DNA from 3 places in the Peribacillus sp. FSL P2-0133 genome. Region 3 is predicted to be linked to each of the others. Evidence: riboswitches for the same ligand, from Rfam matches in the RefSeq annotation. Region 3 holds a riboswitch; each other region holds the start of a gene.
The links. Region 3 has a riboswitch for glycine ahead of MKY17_RS13310 (amino acid permease). Riboswitches for the same ligand answer to the same signal wherever they lie in the genome.
Positions count from the first base shown of each region.

Region 1: it holds a riboswitch for glycine, as region 3 does, so the genes downstream of both, MKY17_RS20795 (amidohydrolase) here and MKY17_RS13310 (amino acid permease) in region 3, are expected to answer to the same signal.
Region 2: it holds a riboswitch for glycine, as region 3 does, so the genes downstream of both, MKY17_RS03235 (amino acid permease) here and MKY17_RS13310 (amino acid permease) in region 3, are expected to answer to the same signal.

Region 1 is NZ_CP150254.1:4,329,601-4,338,006, reverse strand. Features, by position in the region: gene MKY17_RS20830 (M42 family metallopeptidase) at 1-354, shown strand, start outside; gene MKY17_RS20825 (DUF84 family protein) at 436-957, shown strand; gene MKY17_RS20820 (AraC family transcriptional regulator) at 1,076-1,945, shown strand; gene MKY17_RS20815 (YtoQ family protein) at 2,058-2,507, opposite strand; gene MKY17_RS20810 (hypothetical protein) at 2,631-3,137, shown strand; gene MKY17_RS20805 (thioredoxin family protein) at 3,247-3,558, shown strand; gene MKY17_RS20800 (DUF1444 domain-containing protein) at 3,609-4,415, shown strand; glycine riboswitch at 4,670-4,771, shown strand; gene MKY17_RS20795 (amidohydrolase) at 4,899-6,086, shown strand; gene MKY17_RS20790 (DNA translocase FtsK) at 6,515-8,406, shown strand, end outside.
Region 2 is NZ_CP150254.1:666,898-675,303, reverse strand. Features, by position in the region: gene MKY17_RS03255 (LysR family transcriptional regulator) at 1-511, opposite strand, end outside; gene MKY17_RS03250 (hypothetical protein) at 915-1,127, shown strand; partial or broken gene MKY17_RS03245 (FAD-binding oxidoreductase) at 1,238-2,588, opposite strand; gene MKY17_RS03240 (amino acid permease) at 2,856-4,241, opposite strand; glycine riboswitch at 4,746-4,824, shown strand; gene MKY17_RS03235 (amino acid permease) at 5,031-6,374, shown strand; gene MKY17_RS03230 (DUF3311 domain-containing protein) at 6,662-6,862, shown strand; gene MKY17_RS03225 (sodium:solute symporter) at 6,859-8,337, shown strand.
Region 3 is NZ_CP150254.1:2,765,045-2,773,450, forward strand. Features, by position in the region: gene MKY17_RS13285 (HAMP domain-containing sensor histidine kinase) at 1-203, shown strand, start outside; gene MKY17_RS13290 (acetoacetate--CoA ligase) at 311-2,299, shown strand; gene MKY17_RS13295 (hypothetical protein) at 2,450-2,887, opposite strand; gene MKY17_RS13300 (amidohydrolase) at 3,305-4,492, shown strand; gene MKY17_RS13305 (hypothetical protein) at 5,095-5,337, shown strand; glycine riboswitch at 5,619-5,718, shown strand; gene MKY17_RS13310 (amino acid permease) at 6,082-7,461, shown strand; glycine riboswitch at 7,791-7,895, shown strand; gene glyA (serine hydroxymethyltransferase) at 8,069-8,406, shown strand, end outside.

The sequences.
Region 1 (8,406 bases), 1.6 Mb from region 3:
GATATGTCCGGCAGTAAAAGTGAATTTGGCCAGCTAGGAAAAGGGGCACTGCTCCGCATTTTCGATCGTTCGATGGTCACTCATCGCGGCATGAGGGAATTCATCCTCGATACGGCCGAGTCTAATGAGATTCCGTATCAATATTTCGTTTCCCAAGGCGGCACGGATGCAGGGCAAGTCCATATTGCAAACGAAGGCATTCCAAGCGGGGTGATTGGCATTTGTTCCCGCTATATTCATACACATGCATCCATGATTCATATTGATGATTATGCCGCTGCACGTGAACTGATTGGGAAATTGGTTCGTTCCTGTGATAAAACGACATTCGAGACCTTGATTAATAACGGTTGATAGTGGAAGCTGAAATGGAAAGGGGTGCTGTCATGAATCCTTTTCCATCAGCTTTTTTTACATAGAAGGAAGGTAATTATATTGAAAATAGCAGTAGGCAGTAAAAATCCGGCGAAAGTAAGTGCCGTGCTTGGTGTATATGAAGATGCAGAAATCATTTCGCTTCAAGTGGAGAGCGGGGTCCCGGAACAGCCTTTTTCAGACGAGGAAACGATGGAGGGGGCAATGACACGTGCCCGGAACTGCTTGATTCACAGTGATGCCGAAATGGGTATCGGGCTTGAAGGCGGTGTCGTGAAAATGGGACAAGCCCTGTTTCTGTGTAATTGGGGTGCAATGGCAACAAGGGACGGTGAGGTCTTTGTAGCTGCCGGAGCGAGAATCCCAGTTCCGGGAATTGTTGCTGAGAAGCTGCTGGACGGTGAAGAGTTGGGCCCGGTGATGGATGCCTTCACAAGGCAAGAGAATATTAGCAAAAAGGAAGGAGCGATCGGCGTATTTACAAATGAGCGAATCACCAGGGGGGAAATGTTCCTTCATATCATGAGGATGCTAGCCGGTCAACACGAGTATAAGCTGAAAATGAAAAAGCAGGATTTTTGAATCACTGTCATGGAAAAGCGGGTTTCGAATGATGGAAACGAACACTGCCAAAACAGAGCAGGAACGGACAGGATTTTATTGAGCGGCCTTGCTAGTATAGTGACAAGGGGGGAGCGAAATGGGGTGGGTTGAATCAATCCAAAAGGCCATCGAATATATCGAGGAGCACTTATTGGAGGACCTGACGATCGAGAGTATTTCCAGGCAGGCGAATGCCTCAGCTTTTCATTTTCAACGGACATTCACCATTTTAACGGATATAACCATTGGTGACTATATCCGTCGTCGAAGACTGACCTTAGCGGCCCAGGAGATTTCATCAACAAATGGCAAGGTCATTGATTTAGCCTACAAGTATGGCTATGACACCCCCGAGGCGTTTTCAAAAGCTTTTCGAAGGCAGCATGGGGTATCTCCAAGCGAAGCCCGAAAGTATATGGGGAAGCTGAAATTCTATGAACGCCTGGTGATACAGGTGATTCTGAAAGGGGCAAAACCGATGAAATACAATATCCTTGAAAGGGATTCCTTTCAATTGATTGGAATCAAGCAAGAGTTTTCTTTGGTTAATGAAGAGAATTTGATCGGGATTCCAAAGTTGTGGGAGAAAGTGAATTCGGATGGAACAGGAGATAGGTTAGCGAAGTTGAACAATGGCCAAATAGATGGCTTGATTGGTGTATGTGTCGATAAGCGGGCTGTGGAAAAAAATGAAACGATGGATTATTGGATAGGTGCAGAGTATGCCGGGAAAGTGCCTGAAGAGTTTTCAACCCTTACGATACCGGCTTCCAAGTGGGTTGCATTCGAAGTTCACGGACCTATGCCGGATGCCATCCAACAAGCTTGGAAACGAATTTTTTCCGAATGGTTCCCTACCAGCGGTTATGAACATGCCGGAACTCCAGAATTGGAAGTATACGCGAATGACGACGCTTCAAACCCTGACTATTACTCCGAAATTTGGATTCCCATTAAAAAGGGATAAGATAAAATATTCGTTTTTCGCTTGCAGGGGAGGCCCTGCAAGCTTTTTATTCGTTTCTTTATAAATGATCAGTCTTTCATACTTGAGCTGGACAGTTAAGGGACAATGGGATTTACAGCCCTTCTTCAAAAATATAAGAAAGCACCTTCATGGCTTGGTTAACGGATTCTACCGTGACACTCGCCTTTTCCGATAATTCCTTTAAGGCATGATGATGGGATTCCGGACGAATCAAAATAAGCGGTTTACCCAGGGAAATGGCGGTGCTTGCGTCCATGGCAGTATTCCACTGTTTATATTTCTCGCCAAACAGAGCGACGACAAGATCAGCTTTTTTCATCAAAAGGCCTGTCCGCAAATTATTGATTTGGGAAGCGGCCGCATCCTTCAGGATGGGATTCGGCTGTTCCCCGAGGATATCTTCACCGATATTATCGGAGCGTTCATGATTTTCCATCGGGCCTACAAATTCTAAAGGAAGCTTCAGTGCAGCGGACTTATCTCTCAGCTCACTTCTCCAATTTGAATGGATCTCCCCAGCAAGATACACGGTTAACTTCATTGTTTTCCTCCTCGGTATTAAAATTGCTTTCATTGTACCATGTTTTTTAGAAAATGGATGAATTCCATAAATAAGGATAATATTATCCATAAGGTAGTAAAAGAGACGGCTGGAGGAATGACGATGGCTTTATCGAATAAGAATATCCTTGTTTTTCTGTTGATAAGCAGTTTGATTGTGGGCTGCTCAAGTATCGAGAGACAAACCGAAAAGGCTATGAAGGCTGCTGAAGTGGCTTTTCGTGACGATGAAAAACAGCCCAATCAAGAGGCGGGGCTAATTCAGGTCTATCTGCCAAAGGATTTTAAAGTAGTGGAAGAACATGATAATAATTTGATTTTACAAAAAGGTGATAAGATTTATATATTATTTGACAATCCAAATGAAAAAGAAGACAGCTCCGTGATATATTTGGCGATAAAGGAACAAGATGATCAAAATGTAATGCTGCATTCTTTTCAGACTGAAGATAAATTCGGCTTTATCTCGATCAAAGAGATACCGAAAGAAAAGTATGAGCTTGCAGTGGGAATCGGCGGGGTGAAGCTGACAACCGAAACGGATAAAGACCAATTAAAAACCGATGCAAAACAAATGATGGAAATCGTTTCATCCGTGCCCCAGAAATAAGCTGACCCCTGCCTTTCAACCGATCCGTATTAATGGTTGATTTCTGGAGAGTCTGGTATGATGGGATTATAAAAACTAAGGTGTCATTTAGAGCAGGAGGAATATTCAAATGGAAAATTTACAAACCGTTGAGCAATATGATGCATTGAAAAATGAAGGCAAACATATCTTTCTTTTTTCGGCGACATGGTGTGGGGATTGCCGTGTAATCGAACCGATAATGCCGGAGATTGAAACGAAATTTCCTGACTTTACATTCATTCATGTGGACCGTGATGAATTCATCGATGTGTGTGCGGCTAATGATGTATTCGGTATACCAAGTTTCATCGCGTATGATAATGGTAAAGAGCTAGGCAGATTCGTGAGCAAGGATCGTAAAACGCAAGAACAAATTGAGGAATTCATACAATCACTATAATCAATATCCCCTTCTCGCTGGGGATTTTTCAATGAAGAGGAGGGTCAGTCATGAAAATGGACAGCACGAAGCTGAAAAATATCCTGAAGGAACGTTTAAAAGATGAAAATCGCACATTTAAATTCGATAGCAAGAAAGATACGTTACGGGTGGAAAATGTGAAGACCGGGAAGGGTATCACCATCGAGTTGCCTCCTGTACTTGCTAACTATGAAAACGTACAGGAAAAGGCCATCGATGAAATTATCTATTACGTGGAAGAGGCCCTGAATGTGATGGGGGGAGAACATAGCATGGAAGGCAAGGAGAAATTCATTTTCCCAGTCATCCGCTCGACCTCCTTTCCAATGGAATCGGAAGAAGGAAATCCATTTTTATTCGATGAGCATACGGCTGAAACCCGGATTTTTTATGCCCTTGATTTAGGGAAAACCTACCGTCTTATAGATGAAAAGATGATTCAACGGGAAAATTGGCAGGGTGACAGGATCCGTGAAATTGCCCTTTTTAATGCCCGTTCCCTCTCCACTGAAATGAAGTCGGATATCGTTGCAGGTAATGCATTTTATTTTTTGAACACGAATGATGGTTATGATGCCAGCAGGATCCTGAATGAATCATGGCTTCGGGAAATGAAGGACAAGATCGAGGGAACCATGGCTGTGGCCATTCCCCATCAGGACGTCATCATCATTGCCGATGTGAAGAATGATACGGGCTATGATATTCTTGCGCAAATGGCGATGAGCTTCTTTGCCAGCGGTCATGTTCCAATAACGGCTCTATCATTTCTTTACGAAGAAAATGAGTTGGAGCCCATCTTCATTATGGGTAAAAACAAAAAGCGTGAACAATAATATATTGAATACATAAGGACCGTGTCAGCATCTGACAGCGGTCCTTTTAAAGTTTAATAGAGTTTATGACCCTTAGAGTTGATATTTATTTTTTAATCGGTGATAATATAATTGTAATATTTTGAAAATATGGAATAAAACAATATAACGAGCGGATGAACGTTGTGGGAGAGTGCAAAGCATTGAGCCACCGAAGGAGCAAGTTCCAAAAATATCCCTTGGAGCAAATCTCTCAGGTAAATGGTACCGCAGCTGGACGCAACTCTGGAGAGCGCGCAGGAAGTGTGCCACCAACGGGGAAACCTCCATGACCAAAATGGAGTTAATCTCTCAGGTAAAAGGACAGAGAAGGGAGCGGTAAGTTTACGGAACCCTTCTCTGTCCTTTTTTATTTGGCTTTTTACATACAGAAGGTTTACAGCGAACATGGAACTTACTAATATGCTAATCAACTTGAAATAATGGGGGAGAATAATCGTGAATGTGAAAAGCAAATTAATGAACATGCTTGAAGCCCGTAAAGGGGAAATGGTTCAAATCCGCCGTCATTTACACGAGAATCCGGAGCTATCCTTCAAAGAAGAGAAAACGGCAAAATATATCATTGATTTTTATAAGGGGAAAGATGTATCGATTCAAACGAATGTAGGAAATGGATTAGGGATCATCGTGACGATCGAAGGTGGAAAACCAGGGAAAACGATAGGTCTCCGTGCCGATTTCGATGCACTGCCGATTTCAGAAGAAGCGGAGGTTCCATTCCGTTCAAAAAATGAAGGTGTCATGCATGCCTGCGGACACGATGGGCATACCGCTTATTTATTGGTATTGGCAGACTGCATCAATGAGCTGAAAGATTCCCTATCAGGTACGATCAAAATAATTCATCAACATGCAGAAGAAACACCCCCCGGAGGAGCCAAAAGCATTATGGAATCAGGGTTTTTGGATGAACTGGATGCTGTTTTTGGAATCCATTTATTTCCTTCTCATCCAGCAGGGGTTGTCGGGTATCGCGGCGGCTATTCGATGGCTGGACGGACCTATTTCAAGTTAGCGATAAAGGGTGTAGGCGGCCATGGATCCTCCCCGCATATGGCTAATGATACCATTGTGGCAGGCGCCCATTTCGTGACAGCCGTACAAACCGTAATCAGCCGTCGCTTGAACCCTTTTGATATGGGTGTAGTCACAATCGGCTCCTTCGATGGAAAAGGAAGCTTTAATGTCATTAAAGATCGTATAGAAATTGAAGGGGATGTTCGTTATATGACAGCAGAGACCCAACAGCTGATCGATAAGGAAATCCACCGGATCGTTAAAGGGGTAGAAACGGAATTTGATGTTCAGTGCGAACTTACATATGTTCCCGATTATCCTCCGTTATATAATGACCCTGAACTGACGCGATTCGTGAAAAATAGCCTGGAAAGCATGGATGACAAAGATATTAAGAAGGTTGTGGAATTTCCGGTTTTCTCTGGTTCAGAAGATTTTTCGTATTATGCAGAAAAGATTCCTGGCTGCTTCTTTTACATTGGCTGTAAACCGAAAGGGGTGGAGAAGGCATATTTCAATCACCATCCTAAATTCGACATTGATGAGGATGCCCTTTTGATCGCTTCCAAATCAGTGGCGCAGGTTGTATGCAGTTTTTATGAATGGAAATAGTACCTTTGGTCTTTGTTTGCAAAAAAAACGCAGAAACCCACAAAACACCGTTCGGTATTAACGAACGGTGTTTTATGGGTTGCGGCAGGTATTTGGATGCCGTCGGCGGTTTCATGAAGGATGTTGCAATGAATTGGCCAGTCTGCTTCAAAGGCTGCATGAAAACTTAATCTCTTTGTAAACGCGATTTAACAGCGGTGTTTTATTTAAATAGTAGACTAGGGGCTAATGTTATTTCGCAATTAATAGGTTTAAACTCATTCCAAAAGGGGTTTAATAGGGTAGGAGTTCTGCGAAATACGTTAAGTTAGCAGGAATACGATAAAAAAAAAAGATGCTAATCCCAATTCAGCTTAAATTTTCTCGATATTTTTAAAATAACTGGTAGAATTAGTTACATAACTACAGATGTAGAAAGAGTGATAGTTTTGAAATGGCTAAATAAGATGAAAAAATGGTTCCAAGCAGAGGAAATTATTGAAATCGAAGAAATTATTATAGATGAGCCGCTTGATGAAGAGACATTAAAGAAAATGGATTTTTCAAAGCTTTCTAAGTCAAAGAAAGAAGAAATAAAGGTTTACAATCAAAAAGTGGAAAAAATGTCCCAGACGCCAGACCCGGATACGAAAATCCTGTTTCAATATCCAAAAGGACAGTTCAAGTTTCCGCTCATTCCAGACCGGGAGCAGAATAAAAGAAAGCCTAGGGAAAGAAACAGGGAAGAAAGTGAACCCAAACAGGGGAAGAATGTGACCAAAGAAACAACGAGAAGGCCTGTAAGGGATACTGAACCAAAACGGAGAAGCTTCGACCGGGAGGAAACCTCAAAAATAGTCCCGTCAAATACTCCATTCCGCCCAACGGAAATCCCTTCACCCATTTATGGGTTCCGTCGTCCGGAAAAAAAAACAGTCCCTTCTGAAGAAATTGTCGAATATGAATTAGAAAGCAAAATGCCCATCCTTAAAAAAGAAGGACCCGATATCGAGATTCCGGTACCGATCCCTGAAATCTCAAAAGAAGTGTCACATGAGGAAATGACGATAGAACCATCCGTTCTTATACCGGAACAAGCTGAAAAAAAAAGGGAAGATTCGGAGATACCCGCTTTCTTTCGTAGGAATTCCATTGAGTCACTGCCAGAAGAAGCAGTAAGCGAGCCTGACATAATTGAGCCTGCGGTGGAAAAAGAGGCTATTGAACAGGACCAGGTCGATTTTGGACGCGAAGTCGCTGTATCCATCATGGAACAGGCGGACGACACCCCGCCTGAAGCTATATCGGTTCCTGGGGAGGTTGCTGCACAATCAAATCAACCATCCGTTAGTCAAGGGACACTGCCTGAAGATCCATCTGAGGCAATACCTGAAGTGCAGCCTAAACGTCCGAAAAAACATATCCCATTTAATGTGATGATGCTTAAGCAAGATCGGGAAAAAAACAGCTTCATGAATAAAATGATGCCGGAAAAAAAAAGCCTTAATTCGGAAAGGGCAGTAGTTTCCCCTGATAAGCGACCAATGAATGATGCTGCTGAAACGGAGACAGGACAAGCGAAACCATCCGCCATTCCTGAACGGAAACAAGAGGAAGGCAGAGTTATGCCGAAAGAGGGGACTCCGGTCATTACACCAACCTTTTTGGACACTAAGGCTGGTTCGGAAATCGCCGCCGTGCCTGTAAATACAGTTGAATCCAATATTGGTTCCAGCCCGGTCACTAAGCCGCTCTTGGAACAGGAATCCCCCATTTCCGGAAATGGGTATCAAGAAGCAGTTTATACAGAGGCGGCAGCAGAAAGTGGCCAGGGCGATACCCCTGCAGTTTTTGGCTCCGTGGAAGCGGAGGATAATCCATATTATGTGTTTCCGAATATCGAATTGCTGACACCTCCCACTTATGCTGTGCATGATGATGAGTGGCTCGAGGAACAGACTTTATTACTTGATGAGACATTGAAAAATTTCAATGTCCGTGCAAAGGTCGTCAATGTCACTCAAGGACCGGCAGTAACTCGTTTCGAGGTGCATCCGGAGCCGGGAGTGAAGGTGAATAAAGTGACGAACCTGATGGATGACATCAAATTAAGCCTTGCTGCTCAGGATATGCGGATGGAAGCGCCTATTCCGGGTAAACATACAATTGGCATCGAGATTCCGAACAGGAAAAGCAAACCGGTATTTTTGCGTGAGGTTTTGGAAAGTACTGAGTTTCAAGAGCATGAATCACCGCTTGCCGTGGCTTTAGGACTCGATATATCCGGTCAGCCGATTATCACGGATTTGAGAAAGATGCCGCATGGATTGATAGCCGGGCA
Region 2 (8,406 bases), 2.1 Mb from region 3:
GATGTCCTGGATACACGACTAAACGAATCGAATTATCAAGGGTTTTGTAATTTTGCAGACCGCTATGTGTAACATCCTTCATAAAGGCTATATCAACCTGTTTCTGAAGCAATTTTTCCATTAATGCATCATTTGTTGCTGAAATAAATTTAAAGCGTAAATTGGGGTTTTCCTTTTTCCATAGAGGAAGAGCAAATGGAATAAAGTATTGCGATGTAATGATATTAGCCCCTATCGTTATTTCCTCCAGTTCGCTTCCTCTTTTCAACTGCTTTTTCCCCTGGTGAAAGGTACGAATAATTTGATCCGCAAACGGAATGAAGGCTTTCCCTTTTTCGGTTAAAATAATCCCTCTTCCTTGCCTCTCAAATAGTACTGAATCGAGTTCACTCTCAAGCGTCTTAATTCTTGCCGAAACCGTTGGCTGTGATAAAAACATTGCCTCTGCGGCTTTATGAAAACTATTAAGGTGAACAACATACATAAAAGCTTCAATATGATCAATATTCATCTTGCCAACTCCTTTTTCCAAGTGAACGCAAAAAGCTCCTGTTCGCTTATCACGTTCAGGAGCTTTCGGTTGTCCAATCAGCTCATCACTTATAATAATTCTTTCTCCGATTTTAATCTGATAAAACCAATAAGTAAAGTATAATTTAATTAACTAAACAACCAAAAAATCACGATATATTTTTTACGTTTTCATACATTATGATATTCAAGGAACGTAATAGTAATTATGCAGATGAAAATTTCAGGATTCTAAGTAAATAAAACGAATACTTTTTTGGACGTTTCAGAACTTTTCCAAGCTGTCCATCCTGTCTAGGTTATATTTTTTTCTCCTTATAAAATAGAAAAGAACGGTCATCCTAATGGAGTAATCCCAATAATGACATAAGGAGAGAAACTACATGCCTCAGCAACAAATTGATATCAATCAATTAAATCAAGCAAAAGCAAACGTTACCCTTACGCAAACCTTACTTTCACAAGCAATTGAAAAATCTTCCTCTGATCCAACTTTGGCACAAGAAGCCATTAAACAAGCTGCTCAAGAAATCGCCCAAGCCCAATCTTCCGTAAATCAGGTTTACAATACAGTACAAGCTCAGCAAGCGGAATGATTTTGAGTATTATCTCGATTAATTAATTCAAAACAAGAAGAAAGAGGCCTATATCCAAATTTAGGAATAGGCCTTTATATAACGAATATTTATGGTGAATCCAAGCTTTTTCAAACCCACTTATTTAATGGCGGTATGCTTTGTGGAAAACTTAAACGCATTGTATGGATCATACCTCGTTTTCACTTCCCTAAGCCGTTTGAAATTTTCTCCATAATACGCAGTTGGCCAATCTTTGATTAGAGTATCCGGCCAATTCACATAGTCACCGGTAGTAAATGGCGACAAGGCATGCTTCAGGTCCTTGATCCAACGAATGTTTAGCCGCTCTTCTTCTGGATTGGTCCATGCAGCCTGATACTCCTGGGCGATGATGGCATCGCGATAATAAAAAGCTGTCTCCTTTGGATCTTTAAGGCCCGCCACTCCTCCTAAGGATTGGTGCCAAATGGCTGCATTTTCATTTGGAGCATTTCCTAAAAAATGTTTCATGGTCATGATTGCTTGCTCCGGAAAAGCTTTTTCAATGAAAGATCCTGACCTCTTTCGATACGCCGGTTGATTTCCAGCTGGATAATCAAAGAATCTTACGGCTTCAATGTATGGGACTTCCTTTATCATGACATTTATTGGTGAACCAGTTTTTGTCAAAGGCTTTAATAGCTGCTTCAATCTATGTGACGATCCAACAAATTCACCTTTAGCAAAAATTTCGTTTGCTTCCTTTGCCTTGAATTCTATTTCTGAAGTTAAGCATTCATCAGCTTGAGGGGCCCAATCCTGCCAGGCTTCAAACACCGCTTCGAAATCTTCCCACCCCCATGTGACGGAGAAAACGGATACCCTTGATACGGGGGTTACCCTGAAAGTAAGAGAAGTGACTATGCCAAAGTTTCCCCCTCCTCCCCCGCAGCATGCCCAAAATAAATCACTATTGATTTTCCTATTTGCTTTAATGAGTTTGGCGCCCCTCTTTCCACACGCCCTTACCATTTCTATTTCAAGTAGATTGTCACAAGTAAGTCCAAAGCGCCTCGTTAACATACCTATTCCACCGCCGAGCGTAAGACCTACAACACCAACACTGCTTTCGGTCCCTGCCGGAATCGTCGTTCCATAGTTCCATAACGTATTATATACTCGCCCTAAATCAGCTCCGGCTTCAATTTTTGCGATCATTTTTTCACGATTGACCTTGATATTGTACATTTCACTAATATCAATGACTAGACCGCCATTCACTAATGAAAAATTTTCATAACTATGCCTGCCGCTCCTAACCCGGAAAGGTGCATGATTTTCCCGGGCCCACTTCAATGAATTCAACACATCATCGGAATTTTGACAAAACACAATGACCTTTGGGAATTTAGAAAAACTTAAGTTATTATTTATCCTGGCACGCTCATACTCAGCATCATTTGGTGTAACGATACGCCCGGTAAGCTTAGTTCTTTCCAAAAGATAACCCCTTCCTCGGGTAAATATGTTACATCCTATGAAAAAACTGGCAGGAAGATACATTCCCCTTGCTGTCCCTCCCTTGTAATGGGGTCAATTTAGCTTTACTCGTGAATTTCGCTGTTTTACTCGTGAATTCAACGGTTTTACTCGTAAATTTCGCTGTTTTACTCGTGAATTCCACGCATTTACTCGTGAATTCCACAATTGATCCAAAAAAACAAAAAAAGCCCTTCTCGAATTAAGAGAAGGGCTTTTTTTACCTTATCAGGAAATCTCATCATCGGATTTAACATCCAATGGTGTTCGTTTATCCATTTTCAGCATGTAATAACTTGCTGCGACCAAGGCTAGGAAAACGATCCCGACAACCAAGGAAATCCTTGTACTAGGATTGATCCACATACCGACCAGCACCATCAGTAAAAAGGCAATCGTCGCATAGTTACTGTAAGGGGCCAACGGCATTTTGAACGGATGTTTCTCCATTACAGCAGCATTCACCTTTCTGAATTTAAGCTCACTGATAAGTAAGACAAACCATGGAATCATCCCGGGCAATACACTCGCACTGTACACATAAAGGAATAATTGAGGCGGTGCAAGGTAATTCAGGATAACCCCGATGCCCAATCCTAAAAGTACAGCGATCGTGCAATATGCCGGCACTCCATTTTTAGATACTTTAGCAAAGGCTTTCGGAGCTTGGCCATTCAATGCCAGTGTGTAAAGCATACGTCCTGCACTGAAAATCCCACTGTTGCATCCAGACATTGCTGCAGTGATTACGACAAAATTAATGATGCCTGCCGCTGCAGTGATACCTATTTTGGCAAAGGTTGAAACAAATGGACTGCCTAAGTCATCCAGTTGATCCCAAGGGAATACTGTCACGATGACGAATATGGCACCAATGTAGAAAATTAAAATGCGCCATATGATTGATTGGATCGCTTTTGTTACGGTCTTGGTTGGATTCTTCGCTTCTCCTGCTGTGATTCCGATAAGCTCAACGCCTTGATAGGAAGCCACTACTAGGGAAAGCGCGAAGAAGAATCCTGTCCAGCCTCCCGTAAAGAAGCCGCCATTTGCCCAAAGATTCGATAATCCAATAGCATCCCCGCCATTCCCTATTCCAAAGAAGATAAGGCCAAGGCCGGCAATGATCATCAATATAATCGTTATGATTTTTATAAGCGCAAACCAAAATTCAAATTCCCCGAAGGATTTAACCGAAATAAGGTTTGCCGCCCCCAAGATGATCATGGCGACCACACCTGGTATCCAAGCAGGTAACTCCGGGAACCAATATTGCATATACAACCCAACCGCGATGATTTCGGACATTCCGACGATTACCCATTGAAACCAATTGCTCCAAGCAGTCATATAACCTGCCAAGGGATGTATATAGCTGCTCGCAAAGGTTGCAAAAGAACCTGTAGTCGGTTCTAAATATAGCATCTCACCCATGGAACGCATGATGAAAAATATAAAAATACCTGCGATTGCATAAGCAAGCATAACAGAGGGCCCGGTCCATTTGATCGTGCTCGCAGAACCCATGAATAAACCGACCCCGATGGTTCCGCCTAAAGCTATCATTTGAATATGTCTTGATTCCAGCCCTCTCTTTAATTCCTTGTTCGACATGATTAACTCCCCCAGATGCAATATCGGTAATGCTTTTCCATCCTTGCCACGAACGACTCTCTTTTAATTAGAAATGCTTTATCGTAATCAATATTACATAACACTTCAATTATATTTTCTTATCTTATAATAGTAAATATTCTGTAAAAATACAATTGTATTTTTGAAATAAACAGTTACCAATAATATCTTGTCGATTTTTCTAATCTAAAAATATCATTTTAAAAAAATGATGTTCAGTATTTTATAATAGTGATCGTTCAAAAAGAGCAGAAAACTATCACTTCTGCTTAAACCTTAAGTTAAATACAAACCACTATTAAACTGCGATAATGCCTGTTTCATTTCAAAAATATTGTTGACCTACCGAAAAATTGATGATAGAATTCCAATATTATTTTATAAGCATAATGAATGATCCAACAGTGGAAGATTAACACTGACAGACATTTCTTCACAACCGCATACAAGCAAGCGATGAATGCTATGGATGACACTATAGCAGGAGCAGCTTCTGGAGAGACTGTACAAGATGCAGCGCCGAAGGATTCACAATCTCAGGCAAAAGGACAGAAGAGTAACGAATGATAGAATTGTTATTCTGAACCCTTTAAGAGATTGGTATTATCCAATCTCTTTTTTTATTGTCCATTTTGTGATTGGACTTAAAACTACACTCTTGAAAACCAATGGAATAGGCAAGCAGGGCAAAAAATCACGTCCCTCTCTCCAAGACCATGCAGGTTGAAATCATTACTAACAAGACTATAAAAAACGGGGGCGTAAGAATTGGCTAAACAGGAATTAAAAAGAGATTTAAAAAATCGACATGTACAACTGATTGCAATAGGAGGAACCATTGGCACCGGTTTATTTTTAGGATCCGGAAAAGCCATACAATTGGCTGGACCTTCCATTATATTCTCCTATCTGATAATAGGGATTGCCTTGTTTTTTGTGATGAGGGCGCTGGGCGAATTGCTATTATCCAATGCAGGTTATGCATCATTCACTGAATTTGCAACCGAATATGTCGGTCCATGGGCTGGATTCGTGACAGGTTGGACATATTGGTTCTGTTGGATCATGACCGCAATGGCCGATATCATAGCTGTCGGTGTCTATATACAATATTGGTTCGATATCCCTCAATGGATTCCAGCTCTAATATGCCTAGTCATTCTGTTAGGGTTGAACCTATTGACCGTTAAGTTATTTGGCGAATTGGAATTCTGGTTTGCCATCATTAAAGTAATCACGATCATTGCCTTGATCATCGTAGGAATCATTCTATTGATCATCGGCTTCAACACCAATACCGGAACGGTTTCCATAACGAACCTATGGAATCATGGGGGCATGTTCCCCAATGGCATTTCCGGATTCCTATTATCATTACAGTTGGTCGTCTTCTCATTTGTCGGTGTCGAATTGGTCGGGGTTTCCGCAGCGGAAACGGCGAACCCGAGAAAGAACATTCCTTCTGCCATCAATAAAATCCCTGTCCGGATTTTACTTTTCTATGTTGGTGCCCTATTCGTCATTCTCTGTGTCAACCCATGGACACAACTTGATGCCTCAAGCAGCCCATTTGTAGAGGTCTTTGCGTTAATCGGCATTCCTGTCGCTGCAGGAATCATCAACTTCGTCGTGTTGACATCCGCTGCTTCTGCATGTAACAGCGGTTTATTTTCAACAAGCCGAATACTCTATACGTTAAGCAGAAATGGCGAAGCCCCTGCTAAACTGGAAAAATTAAATAAACAGGCTGTTCCAAGCAATGCCTTATTAACATCCACAATCGTTGTATCAATAGGGGCATTATTAAGCAAGCTGATACCGGAACAGGCATTTACCGTCGTGACGACCATCAGTGCCATCTGTTTCATTTGGGTATGGAGCATTATCTTGATCTCCCATATCAAATATTCGAAAACAAGGCCTGATCTAAGAGCCGAATCGACTTTCAAGGCTCCTTTTACACCCTTTGTCAATTACGCCATTTTAGGATTATTCCTATTCATCCTTATTGTTATGCTATTCGCTGAAGCTACACGACTATCACTGCTCTTGACCCCGATCTGGTTCATACTCTTGGTGATACTATATAACTATCGGAAAAAAAATAGCTAAAGGAAATAAAGCCTTGAATTCAATTCGAATTCAAGGCTTTATCCATCTAAGAAACATATCAAGATTAGGCAGTTGGCACTTTTTTGCTAAAATATATCACCCAACTCCATTAAATTTTATATCAAAATAGTGTAAGCTATTATATATCATCGGACCTTTTTAAAAGAAGGTAAATCCGTCTTGTATGAATTTTCCTTCCCGGTTTGGTTCACCCAGCCATCAGTGGCATTGAAGAATAAACCCCATTGATGGACGTTTCACTTATTTAAAACGGAGGGGTTTGTTTAATGAAGATTATATATATCCTTACTCTAGTTCCTTTTATAGGCATACTAGGATTTCTACCTTTTGTTAATAAAATAGAACCATACGTATTAGGGATGCCTTTCAATATGTTCTGGATGGCTATGTGGGTTGTCCTTACCTCTGCCATATTGGGCATCATGTATAAGCTGGATCCCAGGAATCGGGAAGGTGACCAGAAATGAATATTGCTCTCTTAATCATTTTAGCATTTTTACTTCTATCGATATTTTTAGGGATACGCTCTTCAAAAGGAAAAGATATGAACTTGGAACAATGGACGGTGGGCGGACGTGGTTTTGGTGCGATTTTCGTCTTTCTGCTGATGGCCGGGGAAATCTATACGACCTTCTCCTTCCTTGGCGGCAGCGGCTGGGCATATGGCAAGGGCGCACCCGCTCTATATGTTCTAATTTACATTACTCTGTCTTACGTATTATCCTATTGGCTCCTTCCGGAAATATGGAAATATGCCAAAGAAAATAAACTGATGTCTCAATCCGATTTCTTTGTGAGCAAATATAAGAGTCCCAGTTTAGGAATTTTGGCTGCACTTGTCGGTGTGGTGTCGATGATTCCAGTGATCGTCGTGCAGCTGAAAGGATTGGGAATCATTGTCTCAGAGGCATCTTATGGTGCCATCTCAATGTCCGAGGCAGTTTGGATGGGGGCGATCAGCCTAACCATTTATGTGATGATCTCCGGTATACACGGTTCTGTTTGGATAGCGGTCATTAAAGATATCATGATGGTCGCCATAATAGGATTTTTGGGGATTTATCTGCCGATCCATTACTTTGGCGGATTTCAGCCGATGTTTGAAGCGATTGATGCGGCCAAACCTGGTTTTCTAAAGTTCCCTGACCAGGGACTTAGCGTATCATGGTTTATCTCCACGGTAATATTGCTCGTATTCGGTTTCTATATGTGGCCACAAGTTTTCAGCGCTGTCTATTCAGCACGCAGCGGCAAGGTATTTCGAAAAAATGCCATCATCAGCCCTTTATATACACTCATGCTGTTATTCGTCTTTTTCGTTGGGTTTACAGCTATATTGAAAGTGCCCGGACTTGTTGGGGCAGATGCAGACCTCTCATTGCTGCGCCTTTCGATCGAGACATTTGATCCATGGTTTATAGGCATAATCGGCGGAGCTGGATTGTTGACCGCATTGGTGCCGGGATCCATGCTTTTGATGAGCGTCGCTACACTGCTCGCGAAAAACGTCTATAAGGAATTTGCACCTGCAGTGTCCGATCGCCACGTTGTACGATTGGCAAAGTTTCTTGTTCCAGTCATTGCCCTTATAGCCGTCTACTTCACCTTAAACGGCGGCGAAACGATGTCAGCATTAATTCTAATGGGATACAGTCTCATTACACAGCTATTCCCGTCCCTGCTCTTTAGTCTGAAGAAGAATAATCCCATCAATAAATATGGCGCAATCGCCGGCATCATCACCGGATTATTCATCGTAATCTGCATTACACTCAGTTCTTCAACTATAGGAACCTTGTTTCCGTCCTTGCCGCAAGCCGCGAAAGATTTGAATGTGGGAATCATCGCCTTGGCGGTCAATTTCATTGTGATGATCACGGTAAGTCTTGCTTTCAGAAAGCACGCGGTTCAGTTGGAACCTAAATCCGTTAACGATATTTGAAACACTTTCTGATGCTGGTTATTTTGGATAATGAAACATTAAAAGAACATCGAAAGGGCTCAGTCAAAA
Region 3 (8,406 bases):
AGGGAATTGGGATGACACAGGAACAAATATACCGTTTAGGTGAGCCTTACTTCACGACAAAAAATAAAGGGACGGGATTAGGAATGATGGTTTCATATAGCGTTATCAAAAGCATGGATGGAACGGTACATGTATCAAGTGTACAAGGGAGAGGGACATGTTTCTCTATTAACCTGCCTATACATAGAAACGAGCTGATTTAAGTTTAGTGTAAATTGACGGTTTTAAACTCATAGATTACAATTTAAGTAAACTACCAATATTATGAAATGATTCAATAACGCATTTGATACCTAAGGGAGATGATGAAATGAAATCGCTTACAGATGGACAAATCATTTGGGAACCGACAAAGGAACAAATCGAGCAAACGGTATTGACTCAATATGTGAAATGGTTAAAAGAAAAGAAAGGTTTAACATTTCATGATTATCATGAATTATGGAAATGGTCGGTAGATGAACTGGAGGAATTTTGGGCTTCCATTTGGGAATATTGTGATGTAAAAGCAGCCAGGAAATATGATAGGGTTTTAGCGGAGCAAACAATGCCAGGTGCGAAATGGTTCGAGGGGGCAAGGCTAAATTATGCTGAAAATGCATTATTGAATGATCAAGAAGAAAAAACGGCGATTTTTTTTCGTTCCGAACATATCAGGCAGCAAGAGGTTAGCTGGAAAGAGCTGAAAGAAAAAGTAGCTTCTGTCGCCCATTCATTAAGGAAACTTGGTGTGAAATCCGGTGACCGTGTTGTTGCCTATATGCCGAATATTCCTGAAGCGGTCATAGCTTTCTTGGCAACAGCAAGCATAGGTGCCATCTGGTCCAGTTGCTCACCTGACTTTGGGGCAAGAAGTGTCATAGATCGTTTCAAACAGGTTGAACCGGTTGTATTAATGGCGGTTGATGGGTATCAGTACAATGGAAATGTATATGATAAAACATCAGTCGTCTCACAGCTTATACAGGAATTGGTCACTCTCAAGCATACCGTGTTAGTTCCTTACATAGAAAAAAAGAATTTGGAAGTGAATCTGGCAGATGTGATTCCTTGGGATGACCTTTTAAAAGAAAAGACAGAATTATCTTTTGAAAGTGTTCCGTTCGATCATCCGCTATGGATTCTTTATTCATCAGGTACAACCGGGATGCCAAAACCAATTGTACAAGGGCATGGCGGTATATTATTGGAGCATTTTAAATCAACAAGAATCCATCAAGGTATGGCTTCCGAGGATACTGTATTCTGGTTTACGACGACAGGCTGGATGATGTGGAATCTCCTTATGGGCGGTCTACTTAATGAAGGGACCATCGTCCTTTATGACGGCAGTCCTTCTTTTCCGAATATGAATGCCCTTTGGGAATTGGCGGAAGATACAGGCATGACTTTCTTTGGAACAAGTGCACCTTTCCTTACCAATTCCATGAAGTTAGGAAATAAACCCATGGGAAAATATGATTTATCCAAATTGAAGGCTCTTTTTTCCACTGGAGCTCCATTGTCTGGCGACGGTTATAAATGGGTGTATGAGAATGTCAAGAAGGATATCTGGCTCAGTTCATCCAGTGGCGGAACCGATGTTTGTGCCGGTTTTGTTGGCGGTGTCCCAACATTGCCCGTGAGAATCGGAGAAATACAAGGAAGGGCATTAGGGGTTTGTGCGGAAGCCTTTGATGAGCATGGTCAAACATTGATTAATGAAGTCGGTGAATTGGTCATTACCAAACCGATGCCGTCCATGCCGCTATACTTCTGGAATGATCAAGACGGGTCAAGATACTACGAGAGTTATTTCGATACGTATCCTGGCATATGGAAACATGGTGATTGGATAAAAATCGACGACAAGGGCAGCTGTATCATTTATGGACGTTCCGACTCGACCATCAACCGTTCTGGTGTACGGATGGGAACTAGCGATATCTACCGGGTCGTCGAAGCGATAGACGAGGTGATGGAAAGCCTTGTCATTGATAGGGAAGTGCTTGGCCGGGGTTCCTCAATGTTACTGTTCGTTGTTCTTAAGCCCGGTAAAGCCCTGGATACTTCATTGACGGCAAAAATCAAGGAACAAATCAGAGGGCATGTGTCCCCTCGCTTTATTCCTGACCAAATCCATGTCGTTGAACAAATTCCAAAAACATTGAACGGAAAGAAAATGGAAGTCCCGATTCGTAAAGTGTTATTAGGATTCGAGTTTGATAAGGTAGTGAATGCAGACTCCATGGGAAATCCAGAATCGCTACAGTTCTTTAAAGAATTAGCTCTCGAGTTGAATGAGAAAAAAATATTCTAGCATTAAGGCGGAGCAAAAAGCTCCGTCTTTTTTAGCTTAATGGGCCTGGTGCTATTTCCCCAACAAGCACTTCTATTTCTGGATATGGGTTTTTATTTTCGAAGTCAATATGAAAATATATTTACACGATATACGAAAAAGGAAAGCTCATTAGCATAAAATCCAGATCTGCAGGCGTAATAGTTCATGATTATGAATTTCGCTGCCTTTATGAACACCTGGATGACGATAAGAACTATCCAACAGTGTCCCTGTAGGCAATATACCAAATAATGACTCATTATATTTGAATAGTATTCTTATAATTAATTTAGAGGAAGCAATTAGAAGGCTATGAAGAAGCAGGAGAAAGGTAAACGGGAAAAGACGTAATATCTTTTGCGAAGGTGCAATCGCAGCTTCCATGTGGCGGAGGTGGATTTTCATTCTTTGCAATAATTGGTATGTTTCTGCTGAAAGATAAACCAGAAAGGAAACGGTGCCTATAAATTCGATTACACTGGCTTGATCATTTTTAGCATTATAATGATTGCCTTGAATGTATTTATTAATTACGGAGCAGATTAGGATGGACAAGTCCGATTTCAATCGTCCTACTCGTTGCCACAATCATAGGCATTATTATTTTAATCGTTGAAAATAGCAAAGATATCGTTCTGATTGACTTTGCTGTATTTCAAAATAAGCCATATACAGGTGGCAAGCTCACTTGGCAGTGCATTCGGCGTCGCGATTTCTTCAGCTGCTGTTTACGGTGGAATAGCAGCAAATTGAAAGCTTGAAACAGCGGCTTCAATAGGGATTTTCGTAAATGTTATATTCGCTGTGCTTTCAATATCATCTATTATCTTTTTGGTGCAAAAGATACCGCTAAAACATCTAATGCTCCTAAAAAATCACCGGCTGGTACCAACCGGATCCCTATTGCAGAATAATTAGCTGTTGGAAATGTAAAATGCCACATTTAACGGCGTTTTCGAAAAATAATGAAGGGATGAAGAGATTATGAGAAGTGAATTAATGGAAATGCTACAATCCCGTACGGATGAAATGATTGAAATTCGTAGATACCTACATGAAAATCCTGAGCTTTCTTTTAAAGAAGAAAAGACAGCTCAATATATTATCGATTTTTATAAAGAAAAGGACGTAGAAGTTCAATCTAATGTAGGTAATGGATACGGAATTATCGTGACCATTAAAGGTGGAAAGCCTGGAAAAAACATCGGTCTTCGAGCTGATTTTGATGCGCTTCCAATTGTTGAAGAAACGGATATACCCTTTAAATCAAAAAATGAAGGCGTTATGCATGCGTGTGCTCATGATGGCCATACAGCCTACTTGTTAGTCTTAGCGGATTGCCTCATTCAATTAAAAGATGAAATTCCCGGTACAATCAAAATTATTCATCAGCATGCGGAAGAAGTTCCGCCAGGCGGGGCAAAGAGTATTGTAGAATCCGGGGTACTTGACGATTTAGATAATATATTTGGCATCCATCTGCTGCCAATGGATTCAGCAGGAGTTGTTGGTTATCATGCTGGATATTCCTTTAACGGCAGGGCTTATTTGAAATTAAAAATTCAAGGCAGAGGTGGACATGGTTCCTCACCACATCTAGCAAATGATGCCATTGTGGCTGGTGCTCATTTTGTTACAGCTGCTCAAACGATTATTAGCCGTCGATTAAGTCCATTTGATATTGGTGTGATTACTATTGGCTCTTTTGATGGAAAAGGAACATTTAATATAATTAAAGACAGCGTAGAGCTTGAAGGCGATATCCGTTATATGACTGTTGAAACAAAAGAAAAAATTGAAAAGGAAGTTAAACGCCTTGTAAAAGGACTTGAAGAAGAGTTTGGAGTAACATGTGATCTTACATATACGAATGACTATCCACCTTTATATAATGATCCCGAACTAACAGGAAAGGTTGCTGAGTTTCTTAAGAATGCAAAGGATAAAGATATTAAAGAAGTAATGGAATTTCCAGCAATGCCGCCATCTGAAGACTTTGCTTACTATGCTGAAAAAATCCCTTCCTGTTTCTTTTACATTGCTTGTACACCTAAAGGAGTAGAAAAACCTTATTTTAATCATAATCCTAAATTTGATATCGATGAAGATGCCCTTCTCGTGGCAGCAAAAGCAGTAGGGTATGTTGTTTGTGGTTATTATGAGTTAGATTAAGGAAAAGAATAGAATCATTTGTAAGGTGTGGTTCAGATTACCACAGGATTTGCTGAATTAGATATTTTTATTAGTAAAAAGTAAAACGATTGCGGAGAAAGGCTAATGGCAGTACCTGATAGGCGGATCTCCGTGTGAAGGGAAACTTTCATGCACGGTGCGAGGTAGGGGCTGATTGATTCTATAAATAAAAAATCTAACCACCCTATTACTATGGAAAAGGCAACGATAACTTCGAATTTTCATCTATCTGTAAATAGGGAATGCAAATAAATCAACCCTTTTTATAGAATGAATCAATTGAATTTTTATAAGGGTGTGTTTGGATCATCCTAAACACGCCCTTAAAATATGTCATTTTATCAAGGTAAGGTATAGAATTGATCATACTTTATGGATATGTTTAAAAAGTAGAGTCTAACCAAATTAGTGGCCTAGTTTGACGCTGGTAAAGTGAAATGGGAGATTGTTTCGTTAACACGTCAAGCATTGTGAAAATGAATGCTTGATGATAAATATAAACCGTATTGATCCAAATTATGTTATTCTATTTTTGTTTACAACAGTCCGTCTGAAAAACTGTAAAGGGGGTATAAGGCTTAATGGTTAAGGAAAAGAAAATCAAGCTAAAGAAGCCAAAGAAGTGGTGGGTATGGGTTCTAGCAATAGTCATCATTGCTAATATAGCAGGTGGTGGGGCTGAAGAGGAAGTTGATAAAGAAGAGAAGGCTTCTAATACTGCTGAACTTAGGGAGGAAGCTCCTAGACAATCTTTACTGCTGCAAGGATTTTCGCGAGTCTCGAATTTTCTCTTTTTCCATACATTAATTATGATAAAACTATAGACTCTATGCCCTTTCCCAACTTTAAAATTTACCCGTATTGTCAATCGGAAAAATGTAAAAATGTTTCGCTTATACATAAGCTTGTTTGGGATTCCTTGCGACATAGAAAAGCTGCTATAAGCTTGTTTTTTCGTAGCTAATAACTTCAAATTATACACTGTTCATAAAGTTCAAACTTGTCCATATTTAATTATCAGAAAATAGAGCTTTTTCAGATAATAATTGAAATATCCATTAAAACCCGATAATATACAACTAGTAGTACAACTCTATATCAGCGGATGAAGATTGTGGGAGAGACTAAACATTGTTTAGCACCGAAGGAGCAAACCCTAAAAAGCAGGGGACTAATCTCTCAGGTAAAAGGACTACAATTGGACGCGTCTCTGAAGAGAGCCATAGGCCACCGAAGGAGCTAAACTCTCAGGTAAAAGGACAGAGGAAGTTAGGAAAATCCCTATCTTTCCTCTGCCTTTTTTTGTACTTGGAAAGATAAAAAGAGAGGAGAGTGCATGGAGATATGTAGATAAATGAGTCTATCCTTTGATTTGTGCAACTAATGGTATATTTTCAAAAAAGGTTGGTAGATCTATTTCAAAAAACTATATCTAGTACCCACCGAGAAAGCGCTTACAGTGATAGGTCAGTCTCCCAGTATGCTAATAATTCACACTCATTGAAGGACTGAACCTTTATAAGGAAAAAATTCCAAGTAGCCTATAAAAGTAGAAAGTGGGGAATCGTATGCAGGAACAAAAGTTGGATAGAGGGTTAAAAAACAGGCACGTACAACTCATAGCTATTGGTGGTGCAATCGGAACGGGATTATTTCTTGGAGCAGGAAAATCTATTCATTTAGCTGGGCCATCAATTCTATTTGCTTACATGATTACAGGCATCATTTGTTTTTTAATCATGCGCGCACTTGGAGAACTACTCTTATCTAATTTGAACTATCATTCCTTTGTTGACTTTGTAAGAGACTATTTAGGTAATATGGCAGCATTTGTAACCGGCTGGACATACTGGTTCTGCTGGATTTCAATCGCAATGGCCGACTTAACAGCAGTTGGACTTTATACTCAGTATTGGTTTCCCTCCGTACCGCAGTGGATGCCTGGATTAATTGCACTAGTCATATTGCTATTTATGAATCTTGCAACCGTAAAACTTTTTGGCGAAATGGAATTCTGGTTCGCATTAATTAAGGTCATAGCTATTCTAGCATTAATTGTTATCGGTATTTTCATGATTATTAAAGGCTTTTCCACTGATTCAGGCGCAGCAAGTTTCACGAATCTATGGAGTCACGAAGGTATGTTCCCAAATGGAATAAATGGTTTTGTCCTCTCATTCCAGATGGTAGTGTTTGCGTTTGTGGGCATTGAACTTGTAGGACTTACAGCAGGTGAAACAGAAGATCCAGAAAAAGTTATCCCCAAGGCGATCAATAATATTCCTATTCGGATTATAATTTTCTACATTGGCGCACTTATTGTCATTATGAGTGTTTATCCGTGGAACGCAATCATCCCAACGGAAAGCCCATTCGTTCAAGTATTTGTGGCTGTAGGTATTGCTGGAGCTGCTGGTATCGTTAATTTTGTAGTCCTAACATCGGCTGCTTCGGCATGTAACAGCGCAATCTTCAGTACAAGCCGGATGGTATACTCACTTGCCAAAGATAAAAATGCACCTGTACCGTTTGCAAAACTTAATGACCGTAAAGTACCTTCCAATGCATTGTTCTTTTCAACTGTTGTCATTTTAATTTCTGTTGTTTTGAATTATTTAATGCCTGAAGGAGTATTTACCTTGATTACAAGTATTTCTACCGTATGTTTCATCTTTATTTGGGGAATTACAGTCATCAGTCATTTGAAATACCGTAAAACAAGACCAGATCTAGTGAAAAAGAACAAATTTAAATTACCACTTTATCCAATTTCCAATTACTTGATCCTTGTTTTCCTAGCGTTCGTCCTAGTTGTTCTTGCACTTGCGGACGACACTCGTGTTGCCTTATTCGTTACTCCTGTTTGGTTCATTATGCTGATTGCGATTTATAAGATGCGCATAACGAAGGTGGATCAGGCGAATCAGAGAGAGGTAGCGGGGAATTAAGAGGCAAGAAATCCTTTGATTCTATTTGCTGTGTTTGTCCAGATAGTTGCCGCTCCATTTTTTCCAACTGGGTGAGTAAAAAATCTGCCCGTTTTAAAAAGCCAAAGATATCTGGTTGATTCTATGATAATTCGAAATAAATATTATAGAATAGTATTGTTAGCGCTTTCAAAAATGCTTGACATAATTATTCTCAACAACTATTCTAAATGTACCAAATTGAATAAGCGGATGACAGTTGTGGGAGAGTGCAAAGCGACAAGCCACCGAAGGAGCAAGTTCCAAAAAGACCCTTGGAATAAATCTCTCAGGTAGATGGAACCACAAATGGACGCACCTCTGGAGAGCGCGTATAAACATATACGCCACCAAAGGGGAAAGGCTCTATTAAAAAATGGAGCTAAACTCTCAGGTAAAAGGACAGAGAAGGGTAGAGAACGCTACGACCCTTTTCTGTCCTTTTTTGCGTGCAAAAAAGGTTGTAAAGCATACTGTTTTTAGCAGTTTTCATAGAAAAGCAGGCCTGTAGCGGGAAAGAGCACCATATTGGAATTGAAAATTATGTAAAAATTCAGAATTAACAAAAATGTCCGGGAGGGAAAATGAAATGAGTTTACAACAAAATGATTCAACCATTTTTAAAGCGATTGAGAAAGAAGGACAACGTCAACATCAAACACTGGAATTGATTGCATCAGAAAATTTTGTTAGCCCAGATGTATTAGAGGCAATGGGAAGCGTGATGACAAATAAATATGCAGAAGGTTATCCAGGAAAGCGCTATTATGGTGGATGTGAATTTGTCGATGTGGCAGAACAAACGGCCATTGAGCGTCTAACAAAGCTTTTTGGTGCCAAATATGCAAATGTTCAGCCTCACTCAGGTGCACAAGCCAATTTCGCAGTTTTTTTCGCACTCCTTCAGCCTGGTGATAAGGTGATGGG